One region of the Paenibacillus sp. FSL R7-0189 genome, then DNA from elsewhere that is predicted to be linked to it. Evidence: a T-box and tRNA genes for the amino acid it is inferred to sense, from the RefSeq annotation. Region 1 holds a T-box; the other holds one or more tRNA genes.

Evidence for each region. The T-box of region 1 lies ahead of metG (methionine--tRNA ligase). A T-box ahead of a tRNA ligase gene usually reads a tRNA of that ligase, here a tRNA-Met.
Region 2: it encodes a tRNA-Met, which carries the amino acid that the T-box ahead of metG (methionine--tRNA ligase) is inferred to sense. The anticodon was not compared.

What each region holds. Positions count from the first base shown of each region.
Region 1 is NZ_CP150223.1:4,511,083-4,517,718, forward strand. It holds gene MKY63_RS19520 (stalk domain-containing protein) at 316-2,547, shown strand; gene MKY63_RS19525 (transcriptional repressor) at 2,768-3,229, shown strand; gene yidD (membrane protein insertion efficiency factor YidD) at 3,232-3,495, shown strand; T-box leader at 3,536-3,796, shown strand; gene metG (methionine--tRNA ligase) at 3,844-5,856, shown strand; gene MKY63_RS19540 (zinc ABC transporter substrate-binding protein) at 6,056-6,636, shown strand, end outside.
Region 2 is NZ_CP150223.1:3,333,707-3,340,342, forward strand. It holds rRNA gene MKY63_RS14525 (16S ribosomal RNA) at 1-1,276, shown strand, start outside; rRNA gene MKY63_RS14530 (23S ribosomal RNA) at 1,509-4,434, shown strand; tRNA gene MKY63_RS14535 (tRNA-Asn) at 4,496-4,571, shown strand; tRNA gene MKY63_RS14540 (tRNA-Ser) at 4,575-4,667, shown strand; tRNA gene MKY63_RS14545 (tRNA-Glu) at 4,686-4,760, shown strand; tRNA gene MKY63_RS14550 (tRNA-Val) at 4,816-4,891, shown strand; tRNA gene MKY63_RS14555 (tRNA-Met) at 4,909-4,985, shown strand; tRNA gene MKY63_RS14560 (tRNA-Asp) at 5,011-5,088, shown strand; tRNA gene MKY63_RS14565 (tRNA-Phe) at 5,099-5,174, shown strand; tRNA gene MKY63_RS14570 (tRNA-Thr) at 5,203-5,278, shown strand; tRNA gene MKY63_RS14575 (tRNA-Tyr) at 5,284-5,369, shown strand; tRNA gene MKY63_RS14580 (tRNA-Trp) at 5,376-5,449, shown strand; tRNA gene MKY63_RS14585 (tRNA-His) at 5,473-5,548, shown strand; tRNA gene MKY63_RS14590 (tRNA-His) at 5,592-5,667, shown strand; tRNA gene MKY63_RS14595 (tRNA-Gln) at 5,686-5,760, shown strand; tRNA gene MKY63_RS14600 (tRNA-Gly) at 5,767-5,841, shown strand; tRNA gene MKY63_RS14605 (tRNA-Cys) at 5,852-5,925, shown strand; tRNA gene MKY63_RS14610 (tRNA-Leu) at 5,940-6,018, shown strand; gene MKY63_RS14615 (AraC family transcriptional regulator) at 6,156-6,636, opposite strand, start outside.

The sequences.
Region 1 (6,636 bases):
ATACATTGTAACAAAAGCAAATGAAAGCGAATATAGTCAGACGAAAAATAAACATATTTATAGAAAAAATCTCATTTTTTTCAGGGGAAACAGCGTGGTTGTAGAATGTTATTTAATACAGCGTTAATCTTTCTTTACTTAATAATGAAACTTTTTATGGTGGCATGCGTCTAATACTATGTTTGTTATGACGATCGTGGCAAAAGCTTTTTGCCGCCCTATCGTGGGTGGTAGCATTTTGCGGGGAATATAAGAGGAGTATGAAAAAGATAGAGTCCTACTTATATTTACAAATAGGAGCAGAGGAGTTATATCATGGATTTGAAAAAGTTAACGTTAGTTGCTGTTTTGGCTGTATCTCAGGCCGCCTCGGCAGTGCCGGCTTTTGCTGAAGCTGTCAATAATACCCCAAGTAATACTACTGTAATAGGGACAGTTGTTTCAGCTGCGCCGGAGGTAATGCCAGAATCTACCGATCCATTGCCGCCATTGCCGACGGAGACGCCAGGAGGAGTAGTGTCACCAACACCAACTCCTATTCCTGCAGAGACAGTTGATCCTACGACTACTGTTGAACCTACAGCAACAATTGAACCTACTGCAACACCGCTTCCAACTGCAACACCTGGAGTTACTACAGAACCTACTACAACAACAGATGGTGCTCGTGCTGCGGCTAGCAATCAGCTTATCCTTATGATGAACAGCAACAAAATGTATCAGAACGGCCAGGAATATTTAGCTAATCAGCCTATGGCAGTGAAAAACGGCGTGTCCTACGTTTCGATCCGGGCTATGGTAGAACGTGTAGGTGTGAAATACGTTTATGATTATAAAACGAAAGAAACCATTGTTACCAAGGGAAGCGACGTTATGCGCTTTAAGACCGACAGCAAGGTCTATACAGTTAATGGTGAAAAGAAGACAATGAAAGGTCCAGCTTACCAATACAAGGGTACTTTCATGGTTCCATTGACATCCATAACTGGGGCACTGGGCATTCCTTACACCGTTGATAATGTACAAAAGCGGGTAATCCTTACATTAAACAACAAACCTAAAGCTTCTTTCACAGTGCCAACTGAAATTTACGCCGGCGAACCAGTGACCTTCGTTACCTCCAGCTCGTCACCAAATGGTGTAGCTATTGTGGATGAAAGCTGGGGAGGTAACAAGCAGGATATCTATGATCAACCAGGATATTATGTAGTAACCTATTCCGTAATGGATGCGAATCAACAGTGGAGTGATCCTTACTCCATGACCATCACAGTGCTTAAACCTAATACACCTCCAGTTGCTAATTTCACTACAGACAAGGATTCATATAAGATGGGTGAAATGATTACTTATACCGATCTAAGTAACGATCCTGATGGTGATGAAATTACCGTAACTTGGACGAACAAAGCAGAAGCTTTCTTTACTCCGGGTCCAGCGACAATTGCTGTCCAAGTAAAAGATTCACATGGCGCGATCAGTACCTTTGAGAAAACCGTTAATATTTCGGATGAAATCTTGTACAGTAAAGAAGATTTCAACAGATTATTTGCATCTCCGGGCAGTGTGTTTAGCATCGATGGATCGATGGTTCCTACTTGGCAGCAAGTAGCTTATAATCTTTCTTCCGAGCCTTATAAACTAATTCGCAGCAACAGCCCAGAAACGGTGTATACAGAAGGTGTTACTTACCGTGAGACTTCATTAGGTAAAACCCGCTTCTTGATTCACCACAAGAATAACCTGAATATTAAAGCTAAAGTGTATGTGATTGCTACGAATAACAATCTTTACCCAACTACGCTTACAACAGAATATGTTGGCTTTGCAGGCCCAAGCACATATCCTGAAGGTACAGGTAAAATGTCTGTAGAACGTTATTGGAAATCTATGCTTACAAATGAGCATTATAAAACGATTGTTCTGCAACCCGGGGAAAGCGTCTCAATTCTGACGGATCTAAACCAAATTGCGATGAAACCAAGTGAAATTGTTTCACTGCAAGCGGACTTATTTAGTGATTATCCAATCGATTATAATGTCATGTTAATTGATGCGAATAAAGATCCACTGACTACACTTCCAACACTTCCAGTTCTGGATCAAGACGGAGTGCATAATCGGGGAACTTACGAAGATTCTACTCGTATTATCACGGTTACCGATGAGGTAGGAAAAACCCCTGCAAAACTTCTGCTAGGCGATAATTCCAGTGATAAGAACCTGGCTGGCGTAGACCCAATGGCAGGTACGGAAGCATCCAATGCCGGTAATTTCGGGGTATTATACAAGATCAGATTCGAAAATGTTGCACCAAACTCCTTGATTACGTTTAATCCACGTGGCGGTAACTATATGGGGCCGGTTATGGTTAATAATCAAATCGTGCATATGCCAAGCGTGGGAAGTCTTGCTAATGCTGATATGAACAGTGTGGTTTATCGTAGTGGTGAGTATGGCGGCAGTGTGGAGATTTTGTTCACAGCAGCTTCAGGCAGTAACTTGCCGGTCAATTTCCTCATCACTCCACTTCCAGCAAAGAAATAACAGAATAGGAATATCCCTATAAGCTCTATTGGGGAATTATCTACAATAAAGGCCCGGCTGAATATTCCGTAAAGGAATACGCAGCCGGGCTTTTGTTTAAATATAATAATTCATTGGTTATGTAGGGGTGCTTCATTGTGCTTCATTGACGGGGCATTTATTTTGGGGCATTATTAAGAGAGTGAAATATAAATGAACTGATCTTATGGGAGATGAGCGTATGCTGTCGACAGAACAAATATTAGAAGTCATGTCGGGGCAAGGACTGCGAATCACCGACCAACGCAAAACGCTTGCCCAGTTATTCGGCGAGAATAAGGGATATTTGTCAGCGAAGGATGTATATGAGCATATGGGCCGCAAGTATAGCGGGCTTAGCTTTGATACGGTGTACCGCAATCTTCGTGTAATGGAAGAGCTTGGTGTGCTTGAACAGATTGTCTTTGAAGACGGAGTGAAGTTCAAGGGAAGCTGCAATCATCAGGATCATCACCATCATATGATCTGCCTTCAATGCCAAAAGACCTACCCGATTAATTTCTGCCCGATGAATTTAACGGATACACCCGATCAATTCCGGGTAGTCAAGCATAAATTTGAGGTGTTCGGTTATTGCAAAGAATGTGAAGAGAACCGGGAAGAAGAACTAGTTGCAGCATCAGATAAACAAAAGGGACTTTAGAAATGGTGACCCTACGCAGAACGATTCAGGCGCCTATTCGGGTGTACCGCAGGTACATTTCCCCTATTAAACCAGCAACCTGTCGCTTCTATCCAACCTGCTCTGCCTATGCCTTGGAAGCCATTGAAGTCCATGGTCCACTGAAAGGCTCATGGCTTGCAGCTAAGCGGATTGCCAGATGTCATCCCTTTCATCCTGGAGGACTTGATCCTGTGCCGCCGCTTCAAGATGAATCTGCTGAGAAGGATTCTGCCCCTGCGACTTGACATGGTGCCTTACCTTTGGGTATATTCACAAGTAATAGTATGAATTCCGAAGAACGGATAAGTAAATCGTTACGTCCATTACAGAGAGCCGGAATGTGCTGAAAGCCGGTATGGAGCGTTAGATTGAATATGGTCCGGGAGGAACTGTGTTCGAGCGGGGACTGCAATTGAGGTTCACGTAAGATAACAGCGTGATCCAGCGTTAATGGACAGTTCCCGCGAGGGAACTGGCGAAGCCTGTGCTCTGTGAAGAGACAGGAAATTTGGGTGGTATCGCGTGAGTTATACTCTCGCCCCATTATGGGGACGGGAGTTTTTTGTTTTTTAATAAGAAAGGATGATTACCGAATGAGTGAGAAAAAAACGTTTTACCTAACGACACCAATTTATTATCCGAGTGACAAGCTACATATCGGACATGCTTATTCAACCGTGGCAGGAGACGCAATGGCCCGTTACAAACGTCTGCGCGGCTACGAAGTGCGTTATCTAACCGGTACAGACGAACATGGACAAAAGATTGAGCGGAAGGCAGAGGAAGCAGGAAAGACCCCTCAGCAGTTCGTAGACGACATTGTTGTTGGTATTAAGGAGCTATGGCGCAAGCTGGACATTTCGAACGATGACTTCATCCGTACTACGGAAGAGCGTCATAAAAAAGTGGTACAGGATATTTTTGATCGGTTGCTGCAGCAAGGAGATATCTATAAAGGTGAATATGAGGGCTGGTATAGTATCCCAGATGAAACCTTTTACACAGAAACGCAATTAGTTGATATTGTGCGTGATGATAACGGTGTGATTACTGGTGCAAAAAGCCCAGACAGCGGCCACCCGGTTGAGCTGGTGAAGGAAGCAAGTTATTTCTTCCGGATGAGTAAATATGCGGATCGGTTACTGCAATTTTACGAGGAGAATCCAGAGTTTATTTTGCCGGAATCCCGTAAGAACGAAATGATTAACAATTTCATCAAGCCCGGACTGGAAGACCTGGCAGTTTCCCGCACAACCTTTGATTGGGGTGTAAAAGTTAAGGGCGACGAGAAGCATGTCGTGTACGTGTGGATTGATGCTTTGACTAACTATATTACTGCTCTGGGTTATGGTTCCGAGGATCGCACCTTGTATGACAAGTTCTGGCCCGCGGATGTACACATCGTTGGTAAAGAAATTGTTCGTTTCCATACAATTTACTGGCCGATCATTCTGATGGCGCTTGGTGAACCCCTTCCGAAAAAGGTATTTGCCCATGGCTGGTTGCTCATGAAAGATGGAAAAATGTCGAAATCTAAAGGTAACGTAGTTGATCCTGTGACACTGATTGATCGTTATGGCTTGGATGCATTACGATATTACCTGCTGCGCGAAGTACCGTTTGGTTCTGATGGCACGTTCACACCGGAAAGCTTTATAGACCGGGTTAACTATGACCTTGCCAACGACCTTGGTAACCTGTTGAACCGTACAGGGGCTATGGTTGAAAAGTATTTTGCAGGCGAGATTCCGGCATATGACGGGAATGTAACAGCATTTGATGGTGAGCTTCAAGCTGCAGCTGAGAATACTTATGCCAAAGTAGAAGAAGCTATGGAAAAAATGGAGTTCTCCGTGGCGCTGACAGCTATCGGAACATTCATTAGCCGCACCAACAAATATATCGATGAGACCCAACCTTGGGTACTTGCCAAAGATGAAAATAGAACTGCCGAGTTGGCTTCTGTGATGAGACATCTTGTGGAAGGTCTGCGTACTGCTTCAATCCTGCTGCAGCCGTTCTTGACACAAACACCAGCGAAGATCTGGGAACAGCTGGGTATTGAGCCTGGTGAGTTAACGACTTGGGATAGCGGTAAGACTTTTGGCCTGATTCCGGCGGGAACAAAGCTGGTGAAAGGCAATCCAATCTTCCCGCGTCTGGATGTGGAGCAAGAGGTAGCTTATATTGCCGAGGCTATGGGCGCTGGCAAAGCTGCGGCTGAAGTGGCGGAAGCGGCTGCTCCTGCTGCTGCGGACTCCGAGCCAGTGGAAGAGCATAAAGAGGAAATCGGCATTGACGATTTCGCTAAAGCAGAGCTGCGTGTTGCTCAAGTTATTGCTGCAGAGCCAGTGAAAAAAGCTGACAAGCTGCTGAAGCTGCAACTGGATCTGGGTTATGAGCAACGGCAAGTGGTTTCTGGTATCGCGAAATTCTATACACCGGAAGAGCTGGTAGGACGTAAAGTGATCTGTATCGTAAACCTTAAGCCAGTGAAGCTACGTGGGGAGTTGTCCCAAGGGATGATTTTGGCGGCTTCTAAAGGTGACCAGCTAACGATCGCTACCGTGCCGGACAGCATGCCAAACGGAGCAGTAGTGAAATAAGACAATACTGTTGCAGAAATTTTTTAATGAGGTTGTTTGATCAAGGGAATGCTTCTTCAGCCGGGTTGGCTGAGGGAACATTCCTTTTTTATTAAAGGCGATATTGCCGTTTCTTTTTGGATACTTTGTTGACTTATCGTAACGATTACTATTATACTACTAATAGTAAAATTTACGATTTGAGGGGTAGATCAATATAATGGCAGCAATGAAATCGCGTATAAGTTTGCTCGTCCTTGCACTGGTACTGGTATTTACACTAAGTGCATGCGGACCTAAGAGCAGTGGAAGTATAGTTGAAGGGAAAGTAAATGTAGTTACAACCTTTTATCCTATTTACGAGTTTGCTAAGGAGATTGGCGGGGAAGATATCAATGCTATTAACCTGCTTCCAGTGGGTGTGGAGCCACATGATTGGACACCGCGCAGTCAAGACATTATCAACACTTCTAAGGCACAGCTATTTCTATATAACGGTGCAGGCTTAGAAGGCTGGGTCCCTAACTTTTTAAAAGGCCTTGATAGCAGCAGTAAAGTTAAGGCGGTTGAAGTAAGCCAAGGTATTGATTATATCATGACCGATGAAGATGACGGGCATGATCATGGGGCAAGTGAGGAAGAGTCTCATCAAAATGAGGATACGGATCATAACAGTAATGCCTCAGGAGACAGCCTGCATACGGACCCGCATACTTGGGTAAGTCCAAAATCAGCCATTACTATGGCTCAGAATATTAAAGAAAGCCTTCAGTCCGTGGATCCTGAGCATAAAGAAGGTTA
Region 2 (6,636 bases), 1.2 Mb from region 1:
CCAAGGCGACGATGCGTAGCCGACCTGAGAGGGTGAACGGCCACACTGGGACTGAGACACGGCCCAGACTCCTACGGGAGGCAGCAGTAGGGAATCTTCCGCAATGGGCGAAAGCCTGACGGAGCAACGCCGCGTGAGTGATGAAGGTTTTCGGATCGTAAAGCTCTGTTGCCAGGGAAGAACGTCCGGTAGAGTAACTGCTACCGGAGTGACGGTACCTGAGAAGAAAGCCCCGGCTAACTACGTGCCAGCAGCCGCGGTAATACGTAGGGGGCAAGCGTTGTCCGGAATTATTGGGCGTAAAGCGCGCGCAGGCGGCTATTTAAGTCTGGTGTTTAAACCTTGGGCTCAACCTGAGGTCGCACTGGAAACTGGGTGGCTTGAGTACAGAAGAGGAAAGTGGAATTCCACGTGTAGCGGTGAAATGCGTAGATATGTGGAGGAACACCAGTGGCGAAGGCGACTTTCTGGGCTGTAACTGACGCTGAGGCGCGAAAGCGTGGGGAGCAAACAGGATTAGATACCCTGGTAGTCCACGCCGTAAACGATGAGTGCTAGGTGTTAGGGGTTTCGATACCCTTGGTGCCGAAGTTAACACAGTAAGCACTCCGCCTGGGGAGTACGGTCGCAAGACTGAAACTCAAAGGAATTGACGGGGACCCGCACAAGCAGTGGAGTATGTGGTTTAATTCGAAGCAACGCGAAGAACCTTACCAGGTCTTGACATCCCTCTGAATCTGCTAGAGATAGCAGCGGCCTTCGGGACAGAGGAGACAGGTGGTGCATGGTTGTCGTCAGCTCGTGTCGTGAGATGTTGGGTTAAGTCCCGCAACGAGCGCAACCCTTAACTTTAGTTGCCAGCAGGTAATGCTGGGCACTCTAGAGTGACTGCCGGTGACAAACCGGAGGAAGGTGGGGATGACGTCAAATCATCATGCCCCTTATGACCTGGGCTACACACGTACTACAATGGCCGGTACAACGGGAAGCGAAGCCGCGAGGTGGAGCCAATCCCATCAAAGCCGGTCTCAGTTCGGATTGCAGGCTGCAACTCGCCTGCATGAAGTCGGAATTGCTAGTAATCGCGGATCAGCATGCCGCGGTGAATACGTTCCCGGGTCTTGTACACACCGCCCGTCACACCACGAGAGTTTACAACACCCGAAGTCGGTGGGGTAACCCGCAAGGGAGCCAGCCGCCGAAGGTGGGGTAGATGATTGGGGTGAAGTCGTAACAAGGTAGCCGTATCGGAAGGTGCGGCTGGATCACCTCCTTTCTATGGAGAATCGTTCTCTGCAATGAGGACATTCAAATCGGAAGCTAAGCTTCCAAAACTCAGGTTTAGGCCTGTTACTCACTCGTTGCTCAGTTTTGAGAGTTTAAGCTCTCAAGTAAGACTTGATCCTTGAAAACTGGATACCGAAACGAATTTGCGTTTTAGAACATCTTTTAGCAACTTGTGTAAACAAGTAAATGTTATTAGTGAGATTTTTCTTCGGAAGAATCAAGGTTAAGCTAATAAGAGCACACGGAGGATGCCTAGGCGCCAGGAGCCGACGAAGGACGTGGCGAACAACGAAACTGCCTCGGGGAGCTGTAAGCAAGCTTTGATCCGGGGGTGTCCGAATGGGGAAACCCAGCTGTGGTAATTCGCAGTTACTCATACCTGAATACATAGGGTGTGTAGAGGCAGACCAGGGGAACTGAAACATCTAAGTACCCTGAGGAAGAGAAAACAATAGTGATTCCGTCAGTAGCGGCGAGCGAACGCGGAACAGCCTAAACCTAAGAGCTTGCTCTTAGGGGTTGTGGGACGTCTCACATGGAGTTACAAAGGAATATGGTAGGTGAAGAGGTCTGGAAAGGCCCGCGATAGAGGTAAAAGCCCTGTAACCTAAACTGTGTTCTCTCCGAGACGGATCCCGAGTAGTGCGGGGCACGTGAAACCCCGTATGAATCCAGCAGGACCATCTGCTAAGGCTAAATACTACCTGGCGACCGATAGTGAAACAGTACCGTGAGGGAAAGGTGAAAAGCACCCCGGAAGGGGAGTGAAATAGAACCTGAAACCGTGTGCTTACAAAAAGTCAGAGCCCGATCTATGGGTGATGGCGTGCCTTTTGTAGAATGAACCGGCGAGTTACGTTTAACATGCAAGGTTAAGCCGAGAAGGTGGAGCCGCAGCGAAAGCGAGTCTGAATAGGGCGATTGAGTATGTGGACGTAGACCCGAAACCGTGTGATCTACCCCTGTCCAGGGTGAAGGTGCGGTAACACGCACTGGAGGCCCGAACCCACGTACGTTGAAAAGTGCGGGGATGAGGTGGGGGTAGCGGAGAAATTCCAATCGAACTCGGAGATAGCTGGTTCTCCCCGAAATAGCTTTAGGGCTAGCCTCGGTATAAGAGTAGTGGAGGTAGAGCACTGATTGGGTGCGGGGTCCGCAAGGATTACCAAGCTCAGTCAAACTCCGAATGCCATATACTTATTGCCGGGAGTCAGACAGTGAGTGCTAAGATCCATTGTCAAAAGGGAAACAGCCCAGACCATCAGCTAAGGTCCCCAAGTGTGTGTTAAGTGGGAAAGGATGTGGAGTTGCACAGACAACCAGGATGTTGGCTTAGAAGCAGCCACCATTGAAAGAGTGCGTAATAGCTCACTGGTCGAGTGACTCTGCGCCGAAAATGTAACGGGGCTAAACACACCACCGAAGCTATGGCTAGATACTATGTATCTGGGGTAGGGGAGCGTTGTGTAGGGGTTGAAGGTGTACTGAAAAGAGCGCTGGACACTACACAAGTGAGAATGCCGGTATGAGTAACGAAAAGATCAGTGAGAATCTGATCCGCCGAAAGCCCAAGGTTTCCTGAGGAAGGCTCGTCCGCTCAGGGTAAGTCGGGACCTAAGGCGAGGCCGAAAGGCGTAGTCGAAGGACAACAGTTTGAAATTACTGTACCACCGTAATCCGCTATGAGCGATGGGGTGACGCAGGAGGGTAGTGACGCGGACTGATGGATGTCCGTCTAAGCAGTGAGGCTGATGTGTAGGCAAATCCGCACATCATTAAGGCTGGGCTGTGATGGGGAGCGAAAATTATAGTAGCGAAGGTCATGATCTCACACTGCCAAGAAAAGCCTCTAGCCAGGAGAAGGTGCCCGTACCGCAAACCGACACAGGTAGGCGAGAAGAGAATTCTAAGGCGCGCGGAAGAACTCTCGTTAAGGAACTCGGCAAAATGACCCCGTAACTTCGGGAGAAGGGGTGCCCCGGTAGTGTGAATAGCACGAGGGGGCCGCAGTGAAAAGGCCCAAGCGACTGTTTAGCAAAAACACAGGTCTGTGCGAAGCCGCAAGGCGAAGTATACGGGCTGACGCCTGCCCGGTGCTGGAAGGTTAAGGGGAGTGGTTAGGGGTAACCCGAAGCTATGAACCGAAGCCCCAGTAAACGGCGGCCGTAACTATAACGGTCCTAAGGTAGCGAAATTCCTTGTCAGGTAAATTCTGACCCGCACGAATGGCGTAACGACTTGGGCGCTGTCTCAACGAGAGATCCGGTGAAATTTTAATACCTGTGAAGATGCAGGTTACCCGCGACAAGACGGAAAGACCCCATGGAGCTTTACTGCAGCTTGATATTGAATTTGGGTACGATCTGTACAGGATAGGTGGGAGCCGTAGAAATCGGAGCGCAAGCTTCGGTGGAGGCGCCGTTGGGATACCACCCTGATCGTATCTAGGTTCTAACCTAGTGCCCTAATCGGGTACGGGGACCGTGTCAGGCGGGCAGTTTGACTGGGGCGGTCGCCTCCTAAAGAGTAACGGAGGCGTTCCAAGGTTCCCTCAGAATGGTTGGAAATCATTCGCAGAGTGCAAAGGCATAAGGGAGCTTGACTGCGAGACCTACAAGTCGAGCAGGGACGAAAGTCGGACTTAGTGATCCGGTGGTACCGCATGGAAGGGCCATCGCTCAACGGATAAAAGCTACCCTGGGGATAACAGGCTTATCTCCCCCAAGAGTCCACATCGACGGGGAGGTTTGGCACCTCGATGTCGGCTCATCGCATCCTGGGGCTGAAGTAGGTCCCAAGGGTTGGGCTGTTCGCCCATTAAAGCGGTACGCGAGCTGGGTTCAGAACGTCGTGAGACAGTTCGGTCCCTATCTGTCGTGGGCGCAGGAAATTTGAGAGGAGCTGTCCTTAGTACGAGAGGACCGGGATGGACGTACCGCTGGTGCACCAGTTGTTCCGCCAGGAGCATGGCTGGGTAGCTACGTACGGACGGGATAAGCGCTGAAAGCATCTAAGCGTGAAGCCCCCCTCAAGATGAGATTTCCCAATTAGTAAGACCCCTTGAAGACGACGAGGTAGATAGGTTGGAGGTGGAAGTGCAGCAATGCATGGAGCTGACCAATACTAATCGGTCGAGGGCTTATCCTATACTTAGAATGCAGATTCGTTTCGGATTCAGTTTTCAGGCGATTAAGCCTGGTATGAATATTCCCTGATAGCTCAGTTGGTAGAGCACTCGACTGTTAATCGAGTTGTCACAGGTTCGAGTCCTGTTCGGGGAGCCATATGGAGAGGTGTCCGAGTTTGGCCGAAGGAGCACGATTGGAAATCGTGTAGGCGCCACAAGCGTCTCGAGGGTTCGAATCCCTCTCTCTCCGCCACAAATTTTTAATTAGTATGGCCCGTTGGTCAAGGGGTTAAGACACCTCCCTTTCACGGAGGTAACATGGGTTCGAATCCCATACGGGTCACCAAATTTTCACTTGATTTATCCTAGTGGACTTTGGTACAATAACAATTGTTGTTTATGGAGGCTTAGCTCAGCTGGGAGAGCATCTGCCTTACAAGCAGAGGGTCGGGGGTTCGATCCCCTCAGCCTCCACCATAACATATTTTTACTGACGCGGGGTGGAGCAGCCCGGTAGCTCGTCGGGCTCATAACCCGAAGGCCGCAGGTTCAAATCCTGCCCCCGCAACCAATTAACTTAAGCAATTATATCTTTTGGAACCGTGGTGTAGTTGGCCTAACATGCCTGCCTGTCACGCAGGAGATCGCGGGTTCGAATCCCGTCGGTTCCGCCATTTTCATCATGGCTCGGTAGCTCAGTCGGTAGAGCAGAGGACTGAAAATCCTCGTGTCGGCGGTTCGATTCCGTCCCGAGCCACCATTTATCATCACAAAAGAATGAGTGCCATGCCGGTGTAGCTCAATTGGTAGAGCAACTGACTTGTAATCAGTAGGTTGGGGGTTCAAGTCCTCTCGCCGGCACCATCCTTGGAGGATTAGCGAAGTGGCCAAACGCATCAGACTGTAAATCTGCTCACGTAAGTGTTCGGTGGTTCGAATCCATCATCCTCCACCAGTTTTTAGGGGCATAGTTTAAAGGTAGAACAACGGTCTCCAAAACCGTTGGTGTGGGTTCAATTCCTGCTGCCCCTGCCAAGTTTTTTCTAAAGTTTAATATGGCGGCCGTGGCGAAGGGGTTAACGCACCGGATTGTGGTTCCGGCATTCGTGGGTTCGAGACCCATCGGCCGCCCCATTTTCTTTAAAATGAATAATGGCGACAATATCAACTTAATATGGCGACTGTGGCGAAGGGGTTAACGCACCGGATTGTGGTTCCGGCATTCGTGGGTTCGAGACCCATCAGTCGCCCCATTTACTTTAAAATGTTATTGGGGATTAGCCAAGCGGTAAGGCAACGGACTTTGACTCCGTCACTCATAGGTTCGAATCCTATATCCCCAGCCATTTTATGCGGACGTGGCTCAGCGGTAGAGCATCGCCTTGCCAAGGCGAGGGTCGCGGGTTCGATTCCCGTCGTCCGCTCCAAAATTTACATGGCGCCATAGCCAAGTGGTAAGGCAAAGCTCTGCAAAAGCTTTATCCCCAGTTCAAATCTGGGTGGCGCCTCCATTTAGTTCATATGTGCCGGCGTGGCGGAATGGCAGACGCGCTCGACTCAAAATCGAGTGGGAAACCGTGGAGGTTCGAGTCCTCTCGCCGGTATCTTAAAAAGGTTAGTAAGATTGCTTTTATAAGCAATCTTACTAACCTTTTTTCTTTATGTTCTTAGTTTTACAGGATTAAGCCGTTGAATAGAGGAGTTTCTCTATTTCAACGGCTTTTTTTAATCTGATTAGTGATTAACCTGATTGATTATTAATGCGGAATGCTCGCGGGGTATGACCTATTTCTCGTTTAAACATATTGCAGAATTGGGCATCGTTCACAAAACCTGCAGCAGCAGATACTTCAGAGATTTGCATCTGAGTATGACGTAATAGAGATTTTGCATACTCCAGGCGTTTTAACAGCAAATACCGCAGGGGTGAGGACCCGAAACGTTCTTTAAATAGATGGCGAAAACGATCGTAGCTATATCCGGACATTTCTGATAGTGTTTCGACGGACAATTTATGGCGATAATGCTCATTCATATAATTAAGGACATATTGTACTCGATCTTCTGTTGGGGATTGATATCCAGAGGCACTAAGAAGCCTCATAAGATGGACGGTAATCTCGCTCATTTGTAGGTTTAGAAGCTCAGAGAATCCGTCTTGCTTACGTGTAAACTCTGCTTTCATTCGCAGCAGGATTTGAAGAACGGTCTGATCTTTATCA